DNA from 3 places in the Leisingera sp. F5 genome. Region 2 is predicted to be linked to each of the others. Evidence: riboswitches for the same ligand, from Rfam matches in the RefSeq annotation. Region 2 holds a riboswitch; each other region holds the start of a gene.
The links. A riboswitch is a leader RNA that binds a small molecule or an ion and turns the genes downstream of it on or off. The one in region 2 is predicted to bind cobalamin.
Positions count from the first base shown of each region.

Region 1 (3,988 bases), on a different contig from region 2:
TGAGCACGGACATCGCCATCGACCCGGCTGAGATCGAAGACGCTCTGTGGGTCAGCCGCCAGGACATGATGACGGTCTTTGCCGGCGAACACCCGGTCCTAAGGCCGTCACGTCAGGGGGCAATTGCGCATTTTCTGCTCAAGAACTGGCTTGCGGACACCCTGGACTAAATAGCATATTGCCGAAAACGGCGCGCCGGCACGGCAGCGCAACCAAGGCAGGCGCGCATGGAATTTCAAAGCAAAGAAGATATCGAAGCACCGATTGCCGACGTCTTTGGCGCGATCTCTGATTTCGGCCTGCTGGAGCGCTCGGCTCTGCGGCGCGGCATCGACGTGCAGCGGACCGGCGATACCGCCCATCCGGAAAACGGCCTGGCCTGGGACATCGGCTTTCGGTTTCGCGGCAAACAGCGCGACATCCGGCTGACGCTGGCGTCCTATACCCCGGTCACCGGGCTGTCGCTGACGGGCGGCGGCAGCGGCCTGGACGGCCAATTGGAGGTTGAGCTGCTGGCGCTGTCGCCGCGGCGGACCAGGATGTCGGTGCAGCTGAAACTGACCCCCACCACCCTGACCGGCCGGCTGCTGGTACAATCGCTGAAACTGGCCCGCAGCAACCTCACCCGCCGGTTCAAGCTGCGGCTGGCCGACTATGCCCGGATCACCGAGGAACGGCTGAACCGCACCGCCTGACCCCAAGATTTGGCGGGGCGCCGCACTATTGCTGCGGCAGCAGCCGCGGCCACAGGGCTGCATTGGCGCGGGCAAAGGCGCCCAGGTGGCCGATCTTCTGCACACCAGTCTCCTGCGGTACCAGCACCGTCCGGCGCTGCCTGCTGCCGCCAAAGACGTCTCCCAAACGCCAGACGGCCGCTGGCGGCACAACATCGTCATCCGCCATCGCAAACAGATCCACCGGCGCACCGGTGTCTTCCCATTTGGGCAACGGCAAAGCCGAGCCGGTTTCCGGCAGGTAGCTGCCGGGCGTGGTGCACCAGCGCCGCCATTGCCAGTAAACCCCGGCGGGCAAATCGGCCCCGAACCCCACCGCGCGCCCGGGCAGATAGCCCAAGGCACGGACCAATGGCGGCACATGGCCGAACCAGAAAGCCAGCGCCAGCGCGCGGTAGGGCCAGGGATGATCGTGGTGATGCACCAAGCCGCCCGCAACCACGATCATGCGGGCGACGTCCTTCAGGCCATCCTGCAGGGGCATCAGCATTGCCCCCAGCGAGTGGCCGATAACCCACAACGGCACGCCCGCATAGTGCCGCTGCATTTCAACCCGGGCAGCTGGCTGATCTTCCAGCGTCCATTGGGCCATTGTCGCATCGGAATGGCGCGGATGTCCCTGCGCCGAGTCTCCGAAATCCCGGTAATCATAGGTCAGGCAGGCCACGTGCTGCTCGGCTGCCAGCCAGCGCGCGAAATGCCGGTAATAGCGCTGCGGCACGCCGGTTGCGCCATTCAGCACCACCGCCGCCCGCGCCTGCCCCGCCGGATGATACAGCCGCCCCGCAAGCATGTGGCCGCCCGAGGCAAACCGCAGGGCTTCCTCGCGGATAACCGCGGTATGTTCTGCACTTTTGTCCAGCATGGCAGCCTCCTAGACCGATTGGTCTAACCCGTGTCTGGACCAATCGGTCTAATGCTGTCAAGCTGCCGCCATGACTGACGTAACGACAGCTGAGACAGGCGGGACCGGCCCGCCGCCGACCCGCGAGCGGCTGATCCGCGCCGCTGCCGGCCTGTTCCGCAACAAGGGCTACAGCGGCACCGGGCTGGCGGAACTGCTGGCAGAGGCAGGGGCACCCAAGGGCTCGCTTTATCACCATTTCCCAAACGGTAAATCCGACCTTGCGCTGGCCGCGGCGGACTGGGCGTCAGGGCAGATGCTGCTGCTGATCGAGGCGTCTTTTGCTCCGGCGCCAACCTTCCGGGAGGGTGCCAAGACGGTCTGCTACAAGCTGGCCAAGCTGTTCGACAAACAGGGTAAATGGAGCGGCTGCCCGGTTTCTGCCACCCTGTTCGAAGGGCCGGAAAACGACGCCTTCCACCAGCACGCCGCGCATCTGTTCGAGGGCTGGATTACTGAAACCACCCGCCATGGCCAGCGCTTGGGCCTGGCAGAAAAAGAAGCCCGCGCGGCGGCGGAGAATTTCTATATCCTGCTGCAGGGCGGCTGGCAGCTGGCACGGGTGCGGCGCGACTCGGATGTGATCCGCGGGCTGTATTTGCAGATGCAGAAAAACGATTGACGACTCGCGGAAGAAACCGCTACCGCTTGTAGTGATGGTTCCCGTGCCACAGAATCTTGTGTCCGGGATGAAAAGGGAACACGGTGCGGCCTGCGCAAAAACAGGCCAATTCCGCGGCTGCCCCCGCAACTGTAAGCGGCGAGCGACCCCGATAGAGCCACTGGCCCGTAACAAGGCCGGGAAGGATCGGGAAAGCGACGACCCGCAAGTCAGGAGACCTGCCATCAGACGTGTAACTCGAACCCGGGCGGGGTGTCCGGACAGGGTCTGATGGCTGCGGCGGCTTCGATCCGCCTTTCATCCGAGCTCTTGTCCCCATGACCCCCGTGCCACGCGCGGAGGGCGCAGATATGATGTGGACCGACCAGACGCATTTCTATGCGGCAACAGATTGCAAATACCTGGGGCGCCCCTGCCCCGCGGCGGAACGGATGATCACCAAACTGGCCGAAGCGATGACCAAGGCCAAGCCGCTGACACAAGAGGATTTCGAGATCACCGGCACCACCGCTCTGGACGGCTGCCCGCGCAACTGCCCGGCGCAATTTGCCGCCAGCCACGACCGGATCCGGCTCTATTGCGGCGTCGGTGAAGAGGCGCCGCGTGACGGGCTGGACCGCTTTGCCGATGCCATCCTCAGCCGCGACGGCACCGGGTTTGCCGCCTCCAAGCTGGACACCCGCCCCTGCGCGCTGATGGAGGCGCTGCCGAAAACCACGGAGGCATTGCAGGCGGAACAGATGCTGGCGCTGTAACACGCACCTCAACAGACTGAAACGCCCCGCCTTCCCGTCACACCAGAGGTTTACCGCTGGCCAAACAGGAGGGCGCTTCGCATCCGCTCGGGGTCAGGCGCTGCCTTCAGCGCTTTGAAATTTGTCCCGCGCAGGCCCAGTCCAGCTGCGCCTCAGTTTCAACCGCGCAGGGCCGCACTGCGCGCAGCCGCGCCAGCGCCTGCGCCGGTTCCTCGCCGCATTCGATCATCAGCCGCAGCACCGCCATGCCGGAGCGCCCGCAGCCGCCCTTGCAATGCACCAGAACCCGGCCGCCGCCGCCCAATGCCTGGCGCGCAGACCGGCTGGCAGCCGCCCATTTCGCTGCCACGCCCGGCGGCGGGACGCCGAAATCCGGCACCGGCAGGTGCAGCCAGCGGCAGGCCATGCTTTGAACATCAATCCCCAGCCGCGGCACGCCTGCGGCTGCGTGCTCTGCCTCCGTGGTCATCGAGATCACCAGCCCCGGCTTCCATTGATAGATCTGGATCAGGTCGCCGCGGTAATCGCCGCCCGCCCCGGGCAGCGGGCATAGCGCCAGAATGCCGCCGCCTGCTGACAGCGCGTGGATAGTAAGACCTGCCGACGCTGCACCGTCCTGCGCCGCAAGTTCCGGGATGTCTTCAGATCGCATACCGCCTCCTTAGCCGCTGCGTTCCTGCATTTCCCCCGCAGTCCCCTGCCTTTGCAGCCTAAGCGTTAAGCGCGCAATCCCAAAGCCCTTTTGCGCCTCCGCGGCGGCCCTATCACCGGTGGACGAATGCAGCGCGCTTCAATACCCTGCGCGGAACGCGGACGCCCCGCATCCCGAATCCGGCACGAGACATCATGAACGATACCCCCAGCGGCACCCCCGGCGCATCCGGCCAATCCCAATACCAGGTTCTGGCCCGCAAATACCGGCCCGAGACCTTTGCCGATCTGGTGGGGCAGGACGCCATGGTGCGGACGCTGA
Region 1 covers NZ_LUKH01000020.1:34,923-38,910, reverse strand. Annotated here, with positions in the region: gene nudC (NAD(+) diphosphatase) at 1-170, shown strand, start outside; gene A2I95_RS14965 (SRPBCC family protein) at 228-695, shown strand; gene A2I95_RS14960 (alpha/beta hydrolase) at 721-1,599, opposite strand; gene A2I95_RS14955 (TetR/AcrR family transcriptional regulator) at 1,670-2,260, shown strand; cobalamin riboswitch at 2,279-2,501, shown strand; gene A2I95_RS14950 (hypothetical protein) at 2,611-3,015, shown strand; gene A2I95_RS14945 (protein-tyrosine phosphatase family protein) at 3,122-3,667, opposite strand; gene A2I95_RS14940 (DNA polymerase III subunit gamma/tau) at 3,862-3,988, shown strand, end outside.
Region 1: it holds a riboswitch for cobalamin, as region 2 does, so the genes downstream of both, A2I95_RS14950 (hypothetical protein) here and A2I95_RS16555 (ABC transporter substrate-binding protein) in region 2, are expected to answer to the same signal.

Region 2 (3,988 bases):
CGATGTCGGCGCCAATCAGGAACACCGCGCCGGTCAGCGCCGCGGCCGGCATCAGCCTGCGGTGACCCGGGCCAACCAGGAACCGCGCCGCATGGGGGATGACCAGCCCAACAAAACCGATGGAGCCGACAATCGACACCATTACCGCAGTTGTCAGCGCGGTGGCAAAGATCAGAGTGACCTGCACCCGCCGCACCGGAATGCCCAGCGAGGCCGCTGAATCGGTGCCAAAGGTAAAGGCGTCCAGCGCCCGCGCATGGAACCGGCAGACCCCCCAGCCCGCCAGAGCCAGCGGCACCGCCAGCCACACATCCGGCCAGCGCACCCCGCTCATATTGCCCATCAGCCAGAACATGATGCCGCGGGCCTGATCAGCATTGGCCGACTTGGCGATGATGAAAGCAGTCAGCGCGTTGAACAGCTGCGAGCCTGCAATGCCGGCCAGCACGATCTGCGCTGCCGCCGCGCGGCTGCCGCCTGCTCCGGCGGCCCGGGCCAGAACGGCAACAAAGCCAAAGGCCAAAAGCGCGCCATTGAAGGCGCCAAAGGACAGCGACAGCGCACCGCCGCCCAGCCCAGCAATGGTCACTGCAACCGCCCCGGTGGAGGCGCCGGCAGAGATGCCGAGGATGTATGGATCGGCCAGCGCATTGCGCAGCAGCGCCTGCAGCACCACACCCGCCACCGCCAGCGCCGCCCCGCAGGCCCCCGCCACCAGCGCCCGCGGCAGCCGGTAACTCCAGACAATGCCTTGATCTATCGGATCAACCGGCAGCCCTGCCCCGGCCAGCTTGTTGGCCAGAACAGACAGCACAAGGTCAGGCGCAAGCGCGGTTTCCCCGATCATTGCGCCTGCCAGAACCGCCGCAACCAGCACCGGCAAGGCCAGGCACGCGCCCTTGACGCCCTGCCATGTGATTGCGGCGGCTGCGCTCACTGGCTGTTGCCGATCGCGCTGAGTTCAGCAGCCAGTTCCTCCAGCGCCGGAATGGCACGGATGGTGGCATCCATCGCCTGAGCGTCCATCACGACGATGCGGTTGTTCTTGACCGCATCCATCTGGCTGGCCACCGGATCACTGCGCAGGAACTCCAGCTTTTTCTCATAGTCATCCGCAGCAAAGCGGCGGCGGTCCATGCGGGCAATCACAATCACTGTGGGGTTGGCTTTGGCGATGGTCTCCCAGCCGACAGTCGGCCATTCCTCGTCGGTTTCGATGACGTTGCGCAGGCCCAGCTGCTGCATCATGTAACCCGGCGCGCCCTTCTCGCCTGCCACAAACGGATCGCTCTCCATTTCAGGCGAAGAGAACCAGAACACGGCGGATGCATCTTCCAGTGCGACTTCCTGCGCCTTGGCAACAGCTGCCGCCTCGCGGGCCTTGTAGTCGGCGACCAATTCGGCGCCTTTTTCGGCTTCGCCAAAGATCGCCGCCAGCTCCTCGATGCCCTGATACAGGCTGCCGGTGGTGAACATCCGGGTGCGGGTTCCGTCGCCGCCGGTGGTGTTGTCCTTACCGACGCAATCGGCGGGCATCACATAGGTCGGAATACCCAGATCATGGAACTGCTCACGTTTGGCCACGACGCCTTCGGGGCCAACGTGCCATTCGTACTGCGCCGCAACCAGGCCGGGCCGCTTAGCAACCACGCTTTCAAAGCTCGGATCGTTGTCGGCCAGGCGGTCGATCTTGGCATTCAGGTCCGCGTATTCGGGCAGCACGTCGTTGAACCAGACCGAGGTGCCCAGCACCTTGTCGCCCAGCCCCAGCGCGTAAAGCACTTCGGTCGCCGCCTGGCCGACCGTTACGGAAGACGCTGCCGGCGCCTCGAAAGTGATCGACTGGCCGCAGTTTTCAATGGTCAGCGGAAAGGTTTCACCGGCCGCCGCAGCCTGTGCAGCAGCGATGAAGGAAAGGCCGATCAGGCCGGAACGCAAAAACATGATATTCGATCTCCATGTGTCAATGACCGGAGAACGGGTGAAAGGGCATTGACCGGTAAGGCAGAGGTCCTTGCCCCCGTTTGCGGCACCGGAAACCGGCGGCGCATCTTATCGGCAACCTCCCCGGACAACCCCGCCCGGTGTTTTTCGGTTTTCACCGGCAGGTCTCCTGACTGGCGGGTCAATGACTGTGCCGTCTTCCCGGACTGTTTTGGTCCAGTGACGTCATGGCACAGCTCTCGCCGCCTACAGTTGCGGGGGCAGTTCCGTTTGGCGCCGGCAGGCACCGCGGATTCCCTCTTAGCCCTTTCGGGACCGGTAAAGCGCGGGTAGCGCATCCCTTTCGTTGCGGCAAGAAAAAGTTATTCTGCAGCAGAAATTCTGCGGCCCGGGCACAGCTGCGGCAAGCAGCCTAGGTAGGAGGGTTTCCAAAGGCACGGACAGATGGAAAATTCCAGAAGAAGCCGTTTCAGGGTTGGGACACCCATCAGCCGCAGCCGCAAAAGCGGGACTGCAAACTGTCCGGAGACAGCCCGCAGTCCCGTTATTCGACCACGATCAGATCGGTATCCATCGCCTTGAGCATGTCCAGGATGGCCTGCGGCGGTTGCGCGTCCGTATAGAAGACTTCGAATTTGGTATCCTTGCCGATCGACACCGGCGCGCGCTTGTTGAATTTGTCATGATCGGCAACGACTATCCGGACCTGCGCATTGGCCGCCGCGACACGGGCCAAATTTGCCTCTTCCAGGTCATGCAGCATGAAACCCAGTTCGGCATTGATCGCCCCGGCCGAAAAGATGGCAAACTGCACGTTCAGCCGCCGCACCAGATCCAGCGCTTCGGCCCCGAAGGCGCCGCCGTCATGCGGGCGCAGCTCGCCGCCGGCCAGAAACACCCGGTTGTTGTTGCGCGATGCCAGCGCATGGGCCACCAGCACGGAGTTGGTCACCACAAAGAGGTTTGACCGCTGCTGCAGCTCCTGCGCCACATAGGCTGTGGTGGAACCAACGTCTAAAAAGACCGAATCCCCGTCGCTGATGGTCTTGGCCACCTCGATGGCCAGACGCTGCTTTTCAGAGGCGTGGGTGTCCATCCGGCTTTGCAGCGGCAGCTCGTTCACATCTTCAACCAGATGCACCCCGCCGTGAACCTTGCGGACCGCCTGGGCATCCTCCAGCGTGCGGATGTTCCGCCGGATGGTTTCATTGGACACACCCAGCCTGCCAGCCAGATAGCTGACCCTGCAGGATCCGCCTGCCTGCTGCAGCGCCCGCAGGATTTCCTCTTCACGCTGGTTGGTGGTCTTACGGGTTTTGGTCATCTGGCCTCCTGTTGCGTTGCTACGCCAGAAAGCCACAAAAAACAACACACGGACCTCTAGCGCCGCAATTTTTTGCTCAAAAACCGCCTAATTCAGAGACAATTGTGGCTTATTGTGGTTTTTTATTGACTGACAGACATAACCGCAGCACCATCTCAGCACGCGACGCCAAGAATCGCACAAAATGCCACATATCAGGGAATTCCTTATGCTGAGAAACTTCAACGCTTTGGGAGCCGTGGCGCTGACAGCCGCCGTTTCCGCTCCATCCGCCTGGGCCGCCGAGTCCTCCGACCCCATCAGACTGACACTGCACGACTGGTCCGGCCAGCTGATCAACACCAAGATCATGGGCAGCATCCTGCAGGAGGCAGGATACAACGTCGAATACGTCCAGGCAGACTATATCGCCCAGTTTGCCGGGTTGAAGACAGGGGACCTGCATCTGGCGATGGAAATCTGGGAAACCACCGGACGCGAGGCGCTGGACGACGCGACTGCCTCGGGCAAGGTGGTCAACGCCGGCGAAACCGGGCTGATGGCGATCGAGGAATGGTGGTACCCCGCCTATATGAAAGACCGCTGCCCCGGCCTGCCCGACTGGCAGGCGCTGAAAGACTGCGCCGAGGAATTCGCAACTGCTGAAACCTCCCCCTACGGGCGCTATGTCGGCGGGCCGGTCACCTGGGGCGGCTTTGACGAGGAACGCGTCGAGGCGCT
Region 2 covers NZ_LUKH01000024.1:12,643-16,630, reverse strand. Annotated here, with positions in the region: gene A2I95_RS16560 (iron ABC transporter permease) at 1-937, opposite strand, end outside; gene A2I95_RS16555 (ABC transporter substrate-binding protein) at 934-1,944, opposite strand; cobalamin riboswitch at 2,086-2,279, opposite strand; gene A2I95_RS16550 (DeoR/GlpR family DNA-binding transcription regulator) at 2,489-3,268, opposite strand; gene A2I95_RS16545 (ABC transporter substrate-binding protein) at 3,477-3,988, shown strand, end outside.

Region 3 (3,988 bases), on a different contig from region 2:
GTGGCGGGCGAGCTGGTGAATTCGGTGTTTGAGGTCTCCACCCCAGCTAAGCTGTTCGACATTCAGCAGGTGCGGATCGAGGCGGATACCACCCGCGGCACCCTGCGCCATGCGGACCGTCTGGCTGAACTGGTGGAACGGTTCAAGACCGGTGAGGACGCCTGGTTTGATGATGCGCTGATCGGTGAGATGATCTCGACCGCCGAGAAGACCGGCGATGTGACCCGCAACCCGGTGCATCTGGAGCATGAGGTGTTCGCGCAGTCGAACTTCTGGACCGCGCATTTCGGGGGCCTCTATGTGTTTCCGGGGCAAGAGCATCCGGCGGTGATTGCCAGCGGGGCAAAGCCGGAGGACGTGCCGCTTACCCATGTGTTTGATCTGAGCGAGCGCAATGCGATTGCCAAGTTTCTGGATCTGAACGGGCTGGCCGAGCCGGTGATCCGCGCGCGCGGCGTCGATGGTGCCGCGATCCTGCGGCAGAAGATGGGGTTCCTGGCGGTCTCGGTTCTGACCGGGAAGGGGCGGGACTTGTCGGGGCTGTCGCGGTCCGATTTGCGGCGGCTGGCGGCGCGCCATGCCGAAGAGCTGCCGGAGGAGTTCGAGGGGCTGGCAGCACTTGTGCGCTGGGCCGAGGGGGGCGGCAAATGGCCGAAGATCCGCTCGGACCATCCGGCCTATTTCTATTCCTTGCGGGCGTCGGACACTGCCCAGCGGGACTTGGTGAATATGCTGCTGGCGGAGCTGTGCCCGCATGACTTCCGCCAGATGTTCATCTGCCACAAAGAAGAATTCTACCGCCAGTACCGGGGCTGGCCGGAGACGAAAAAGGCCTATGCGGCTGAGTTCCTGGCGCGGGAGTATGCGGTGGACAAGGCCGGCGCGCGCGCCGCGCTGTTCGGGCATGAGCCGGATATGGAGGGGCGCTCGCCCGCGCTGCCGCGGGTCCAGCGCAAGGGAATGGTCGAGCGGGTTGGTCCTTGGGGCGCCGTGAACCGGGTGCGGGGGCGCTAGAGATGTTCGGCTTCATCCGCCTGATCCTGATCCTTCTGGTGGTGCTGACTGTGACCTATGGTGCGGTCTCGCTTTATTCGCGCGAGGTGCGCCGGGCCAAACTGAAACGGCGCTGGAAACAGAAGGGGTTGACCGGCGACCGCAGCACCTTCATCCAACGGGGGCTGCGGCAGTATGACCGGTCGTTCCGGCGCAAGCTGATCCTGCTGGTCTATATCATTCCGCTGGGGGCAATCGCGCTTCTGGTCTACGTCATTAACTTCATGTGAGGTGTAACGCATGCGTTTCATCAAATGGGCTATCCTGATCACCATCTGGGTGCTGTTCGGCGCCTTCCTGCATTACACGCTGCCGCAGTACGACGTGGTGCGCATCGTCAACACCTATGAAGAACGGCAGGAGCTGAACGACTGGACCCGGATCTTCTGGTCGCAGCCGGACGACCAGTCGGCGGAGCTGATCAACCGCGATGTGCAGTTCATCCAGGCGGTGCGCCCCAATGGGCGCAACATGGTTTACCGCAACGAGGATACCGGCTGGAATTGGCCGCCCTATTTCAAGTTCGACACCGCCAATCTGTACACCGATGCGAATGACAGCATCTCGACCAAGGCCAGCCCGGAATGGGTGGCCATCATGCACTACGGCTGGCGCAATGAATTCCTGTCGGTCTTCCCCAATGCAGTGACGATCAATCCGGTTGCGGGGCCGGAGGACAAGCCCACGAACTGGTTCTCGATCATTTTCCTGGTGCTGCTGGCGGCGGTGATGTGGGCTATCTATGTGCGCTGGCGCCGGTTCCGCCGGTCCCGGATCGACCCGATGGTCGAGAATGTCGAGGACAGCCTGTATGCCGCGGGCGATGCGATTGCCGAGCGTAAGGGCCGCGTCCGGCGCTGGCTGGACAGCTGGAAATCCAAGTGACAAGGGGCCGCCGGTTTGGCGGCCTTTTTCATATCGCGGCGACGAGGCCGAATCGGGTTGCCGGGCGAATCGCAGGTAACTGTGTGAAAGATAAGCGGTTGCCGCAAACAGGCTGGCGAATGCCGGTATGAGAATCTGCCGCATGAGGCTGTGGCGGCAGAAGAAAACCTGCATGTCTTATTCCGGTTTCGCCGGGTCGGTTTTGTTTCCGAAGGACGGCAGTTTTTAGGGCAATTTGGCGGTTAGCAAGGTGCCGTCCTTTGGGGCGGAGAATTGGGAAGCTGGTGAAATTCCGGCACTGCCCCCGCAACGGTGACCCCGGGTTAGGCTTGGTAAAGACCACTGAAGGAATGCCTTCGGGAAGGTGCCATGCCCCGCCATCTTAAGGCCCCGGGACAGTCCGGAAACCAGCCTTGCCAAGATAACGTCAACCGCGGGCGGCGGCAGGGCGGTTGCGGGCGTGCGGCCTGCAATCTCTCTCCTCATGCCTGCACCCAGCCAACACGCCGCGGGGTTGCGGCAAAGGAGAGAAGCAGATGCTTCAGGACAGCGAAATTCTGGCCAAACTGGTGGCCCGGCAGAAGAACTATTCCATGGAACAGGCGTTCTACACCGACCCGGGTGTGCTGGATCTGGACATGCGGCAGATCTTCTACCGCGAGTGGCTGTTTGCCATTCCCGCCTGCGAAGTGCCGAAGCCGGGCAACTATGTCACCCATCAGATCGGCGCCTATAACGTCATCATCGTGCGCGGCACCGACGGCGAAGTGCGCGCCTTCCACAACGCCTGCCGCCACCGCGGCTCGGTTGTGTGCAAGGCCAAGAAGGGCAACTCGCCCAAACTGGTCTGCCCCTACCACCAGTGGACCTACGAGCTGGACGGCAAACTGCTGTGGGCGCGGGACATGGGGCCGGATTTCGATGCCTCCAAACACGGGCTGAAGCCGGTGCACTGCCGTGATCTGGCCGGTCTGATCTATATCTGCCTGGCCGATGAAGCACCGGATTTCGATGCTTTCGCCGACGTCGCCCGTCCCTATCTGGCGCCGCATGATCTGGGCAATGCCAAGGTGGCCTTTGAAAGCTCGATCATCGAGAATGGCAACTGGAAGCTGGTCTGGGAAAATAACCGTGAGTGCTATCACTGCGGAGGCAACCACCCGTCGCTGTGCCGGACTTTCCCGGAAGATCCGTCGGTCACTGGTGTTGAGGGCGGTGAGACCCCGCCGCATCTGCAAAAGCATTTCGACCGCATTGAGGCCGCAGGGGTTCCGTCGCAGTTCCGCATGGGCGCGCGCGGCCAGCACCGGCTGGCACGGATGCCGCTGAACGAGGGCGCGGAAAGCTATACCATGGATGGCAAGGCGGCAGTCGCCAAACCGCTGGGCCGGGTGCCCTTTGCCGATGCCGGCACGCTCTTGAAGTTCCACTATCCGACCACTTGGAACCACTTCCTGCCGGATCATTCGCTGGTGTTCCGGGTCACTCCGATCAGCCCGACCGAGACTGAAGTCACCACCAAATGGCTGGTGCACAAGGATGCGGTCGAGGGTCAGGACTATGACATCACACGCCTGACCGAGGTCTGGATGGCGACCAATGACGAGGATCGCATCGTGGTCGAGGACAACCAGCAGGGCATCAACTCCCCCGCCTATGAACCCGGCCCCTATTCCGAGGTGCAGGAAAGCGGCGTCATCCAGTTCTCCAACTGGTATGCCGAGCACCTGACCCGCGCGCTGACCGGCCGTCACCTGATCGCGGCGGAGTAAGCACATGGGACTGCAGGCTAATTTCGAGACGCTGGACGAAACCCTGGCGTGGAAGGACGACGAGATGCTGGAATGCGTCTCGGTTGTGCCGGAAGCGCCAAACACCGCCACTTTCAGCTTCCGCGCGCCGTCGGGCGCGTGGTTCAAATACCAGCCGGGCCAGTTCCTGACGCTGGAGCTGCCAGTGCCGGAAGGGACCGTTTGGCGGACCTATACCATCAGTTCCTCGCCGTCGCGGCCTTTGTCGATCTCGGTGACAGTGAAGGCACAAGGAGACA
Region 3 covers NZ_LUKH01000062.1:81-4,068, reverse strand. Annotated here, with positions in the region: gene A2I95_RS22905 (DUF6638 family protein) at 1-1,014, shown strand, start outside; gene A2I95_RS22900 (hypothetical protein) at 1,017-1,283, shown strand; gene A2I95_RS22895 (DUF1523 family protein) at 1,294-1,938, shown strand; cobalamin riboswitch at 2,170-2,369, shown strand; gene A2I95_RS22890 (aromatic ring-hydroxylating dioxygenase subunit alpha) at 2,475-3,710, shown strand; partial or broken gene A2I95_RS22885 (FAD-binding oxidoreductase) at 3,715-3,988, shown strand, end outside.
Region 3: it holds a riboswitch for cobalamin, as region 2 does, so the genes downstream of both, A2I95_RS22890 (aromatic ring-hydroxylating dioxygenase subunit alpha) here and A2I95_RS16555 (ABC transporter substrate-binding protein) in region 2, are expected to answer to the same signal.